DNA from 2 places in the Streptomyces sp. NPDC001606 genome. Region 2 is predicted to be linked to the other one. Evidence: predicted binding sites of a transcription regulator. Region 2 holds the regulator's gene; the other holds the start of a gene.
What was found. Region 2 encodes HspR, which represses chaperone genes until heat shock. Its sites were predicted from a motif close to TTGAGNNNNNNNNNCTCAA; they were not measured.

Region 1 (2,198 bases), on a different contig from region 2:
CGTCGCGGACCTGCTGGACGGCATGCCCGCCCCGCGCGGCGCCCTGGCCGGGGCCGCGGATGTGCGGGAGGCCGTGGAGACGACGGAGACCGCGCAGCCCGCGGCGGCGGCTCCCGTCGTACGGCGTCCGCCGTCCGTCCTTCCGGCGCGGCTTGGGCGACTGGTGCCGACGCCTGCCGGAACCCCGTTCACCTTCGGCTATGCGACGCTGCTGGCCGTCACCTCGGTGATCGCCATGGTGGCCGACCCCGCGCTGGTGCACGCCCTCTACCGGGACTCCAGCACGGACGTGTTCCACCTGGCGTGCTCCCCGGTGACGGTGCTGGTGGCCAGCGCGCTGTGGATCGCGGGCGGGATGGTCTCGCCGTACGCCTTCGCCTTCGTGCTGGTGCTGACCGCGCTGGAGCGCCGGATAGGCGGGGCGCGGGCGGCCGCGGTGTTCCTGTCCGGACACATCCTGGCCACCCTGGCGACCGAGGTGCCGGTGGGCCTGGCCGTCGCCCTCGGCCACCTCCCCCTCACCTCGCTGCACCGCCTCGACTACGGCATCAGCTTCGGCGTGGCCGCCAGTACCGGCGCCCTGGCCGGCCTGCTCACCCCCTGGCTGCGCTGGCCGCTGCTCGTCTCGGTGGCCGGGCTGCTCCTGGACGACCTCGCCGCCTTCACCGATCCGATGACCGACTGGGGCCACCTCATCGCCCTGACGATCGGCGTGCTGGCCTGGCCGCTCGTCCGCCGCTGGCAGCACCGCGCCTGAAGGCGCTCACCCCTCGCACCCCCGAACCGCCCCCCTTGGCACCCCCATGCCTGAACGTGATCGCTGAGAGCGAACACAATCCAGGGAACAATCCCACTAGCCAGAACATTGAGTCGGTACAGCTCAAGTTACCGGCCTAAGGGGAGATCATGGCTGCTGAGTCACCGGCTTTCACTCTCGTCCTGCCCGTGCTGCCGCTCGACGACGAGGTCGTCCTGCCCGGCATGGTGGTTCCGCTGGACCTGAGCGATGCCGAGGTACGGGCCGCGGTGGAGGCCGCACAGGCCGCCGCCCGCTCCGAACCCGGAAAGCCCAAGGTGCTGCTGGTGCCGCGCATCGACGGCACCTACGCCAGGACGGGTGTGCTGGGCACGGTCGAGCAGGTCGGTCGGCTGGCCGACGGTGACCCGGGAGCCCTGATCCGCGGCCGCGGCCGGGTCCGCATCGGCGCCGGCACCACCGGCCCGGGCGCCGCCCTGTGGGTGGAGGGCGCCGAGGTCGCCGAGGAGGTGCCGGACCCGCTGCCGGGTCAGGTCACCGAACTCGTCAAGGAGTACAAGGCGCTCGCCACCACCTGGCTGAAGAAGCGCGGCGCCTGGCAGGTCGTCGACCGGGTCCAGGCCATCGACGGCGTCGCCGCGCTCGCCGACAACTCCGGCTACTCGCCCTTCCTCACCACCGAGCAGAAGGTCGAACTGCTGGAGACCACCGACCCGGTGGCCCGGCTCAAGCTCGCCACCCAGCAGCTCCGCGACCACCTCGCCGAGCAGGAGGTGGCCGAGACCATCGCCAAGGACGTCCAGGAGGGCGTCGACAAGCAGCAGCGCGAGTTCCTGCTGCGCCGTCAGCTGGAGGCCGTCCGCAAGGAACTGCGCGAGCTGAACGGCGACGCCAAGGGCGCGGCCGAGGAGTCCGACGACTACCGCGCCCGCGTGGAGGCCGCCGACCTGCCGGAGAAGGTCCGCGAGGCCGCCCTGAAGGAGGTCGACAAGCTGGAGCGGGCCTCCGACGCCTCACCCGAGGGCTCCTGGATCCGCACCTGGCTGGACACCGTCCTGGACATGCCGTGGAACGTGCGGACCGACGACAGCGCCTCCGCGTACGACATCCAGGGCGCCCGGGCGATCCTCGACGCCGAGCACGCGGGGCTGGAGGACGTGAAGGAGCGCATCACCGAATACCTGGCGGTGCGCAAGCGGCGCGGCGAGCGCGGCCTCGGCGTGATCGGCGGACGGCGCGGAGGCGCCGTCCTCGCCCTGGTGGGGCCGCCCGGTGTCGGAAAGACCAGTTTGGGAGAGAGTGTCGCGCACGCCATGGGCCGCAAGTTCGTCCGGGTCGCCCTCGGCGGCGTCCGGGACGAGGCGGAGATCCGCGGTCACCGCCGTACCTACGTCGGCGCGCTGCCCGGGCGGATCGTACGGGCCGTCAAGGAGGCCGGGTC
Region 2 (2,198 bases):
CCTGCCGCCCGGCGTCTACGGCGACCCGTCGAAGACCATCAGCAACGTCCTGTCCGCCCTGGTGAAGTCGGGCCGCCTGGAACGCGTCTCACGCGGCACCTACCAGCGGGCCGAGGACCCCCTGTCCTGACCCGTCCCTCCCGACCGACGGCACTCTGCGAGGATCCGATGACCGAACCGACGCCCCTTCCGCCCACCCCGGGCACCGACGCCCAGGTGCACGTCTTCTCCCCCAACGCCGGCCTGATCGACGGCGTCCCGGTCACCGCCCCGCCCTACGGCGACATCCAGGAGGTCATCCTGTCGATCCTCCAGCAGCGGGCCCAGCAGCTCGGCGCCCCCACCCCGGCGACGATCAACGACAACCGGTACGGGGGCGCCATCCGGCTGCTGGTGCACCCGAACGGGGTGACGGAGCAGCTGGACTGAGTCAGTTCGGGTCGCTCGGAGCGCCTGATTCGCCCCCGGGAACGACGAAGGGGCCGGCGGGATTGCTCCCGTCGGCCCCTCGTCCTGTTCCACTCAAATCAGTCCGTCTGCTGCCGCTTCGGTCGCCACACGACCAGCGCGCTGGTCTGCTGGACCTCCTGGTACGGGACCAGGTCGCGGCGGTAGGAGGCGTGGACGGCGGCCTCGCGCTGGCGCATGGTGGCCGCCGCGCCGTCCAGGGCCGCTTCCAGTTCCGCGACGCGGGACTGGAGGGCGGCGACCTGGTTCTCCAGTTCGATGATCCGCTTGATGCCGGCCAGGTTGATGCCCTCGTCCTGCGACAGCTGCTGCACCTGGCGGAGCAGCTCGATGTCGCGGGCCGAGTAGCGGCGGCCCCGGCCGGCGGTGCGGTCGGGGGAGACCAGGCCCAGGCGGTCGTACTGGCGCAGCGTCTGCGGGTGGAGTCCGGAGAGCTGGGCCGCCACCGAGATGACGTAGACCGGGGTCTCCTCGGTCAGTTCATACGGGTTACGTCGACGGCCGTCCATCTCTCTCAAGCTCCCTTCGCAGCCTCGAACAGCTCCGCCCGCGGGTCCTCGCCCGCGGTCGCCTCGCGATACGCCTCGAGCGCGTCACGAGCCTTCCCCGACAGGTCCTTCGGAACACTCACCTCGACGGTGACCAGGAGGTCGCCGTGGGTGCCGTCCTTGCGGACCGCGCCCTTGCCGCGGGCGCGCATGGTGCGGCCGTTGGGCGTGCCGGGCGGCAGCTTCAGGGTGACGGCCGGGCCGCCCAGGGTGGGCACCCGGATCTCGCCGCCCAGGGCGGCCTCCGCGAACGTCACCGGCACGGTGACCGTCAGGTTGTCGTCCTTGCGGCCGAAGACCGGGTGGCTGCCGACGTGGACGGTCACGTACAGGTCGCCCGCCGGGCCGCCGCGCTCGCCGGGCGCGCCCTTGCCACGCAGGCGGATGCGCTGGCCGTCGGTCACCCCGGCCGGGATGCGGACCTGCATGGTGCGCGAGGACTTCGCGCGGCCGCTGCCCTTGCACTCCATGCAGGGGTGCTCGGCGATCAGGCCGCGGCCCTTGCAGTCGGGGCAGGGGTCGGTCAGCGAGAAGCCGCCGCCGGAGCCCCGGGCGACCTGTCCGGTGCCGACGCAGGTCGGGCACACGCGCGGTGTGCCGTTCTTGTCGCCGGTGCCGGAGCAGGCCTTGCAGGGGGCCTGGGAGGACATCCGCAGCGGCACCGTGGCGCCCTCGATGGCCTCCGTGAAGCTCAGCGTCACCTCGGTGTCGACGTCCTGGCCGCGGCGCGGCTGGGTACGGGTGGCACCGGTGCCGCCGCGGTTGAACAGGCCCCCGAAGACGTCACCGAGTCCGCCGCCGAAGCCGCCGGCCTGGGCGCCGCCCGCGCCTCCGAAGAGGTCGCCCAGGTCGAAGTTGAAGGAGCCGCCGGCGCCCGGCCCGGGGCGGAAGCCGCCGTTGCCGAACAGGGCGCGTGCCTCGTCGTACTCCTTGCGCTTCTTGGGGTCGCCGAGGATGTCGTTCGCCTCGGAGATCTCCTTGAAGCGCTCCTCGGCCTTGGCGTTGCCCTTGTTGGCGTCCGGGTGGAACTCGCGGGCGAGCTTCCGGTACGCCTTCTTGATCTCGGCCTCGGTCGCGTCCTTGGGGACGCCGAGGACCTTGTAGTAGTCCTTCTCGATGAAGTCCTTGGTGCTCATCCCCGGCGTCCCTCCTTTCCGACTGCGCCGGTTGTCAGGTCAGCCC

Region 1: the regulator HspR is predicted to act here: its motif matches at 866-884, upstream of lon (endopeptidase La).

Annotation. Positions count from the first base shown of each region.
Region 1 covers NZ_JBSFHC010000002.1:488,625-490,822, reverse strand. The annotation lists gene ACWCV9_RS06600 (rhomboid-like protein) at 1-757, shown strand, start outside; gene lon (endopeptidase La) at 907-2,198, shown strand, end outside.
Region 2 covers NZ_JBSFHC010000010.1:89,190-91,387, forward strand. The annotation lists gene ACWCV9_RS19650 (WhiB family transcriptional regulator) at 1-130, shown strand, start outside; gene ACWCV9_RS19655 (hypothetical protein) at 169-429, shown strand; gene ACWCV9_RS19660 (heat shock protein transcriptional repressor HspR) at 528-977, opposite strand; gene dnaJ (molecular chaperone DnaJ) at 983-2,152, opposite strand; gene grpE (nucleotide exchange factor GrpE) at 2,192-2,198, opposite strand, start outside.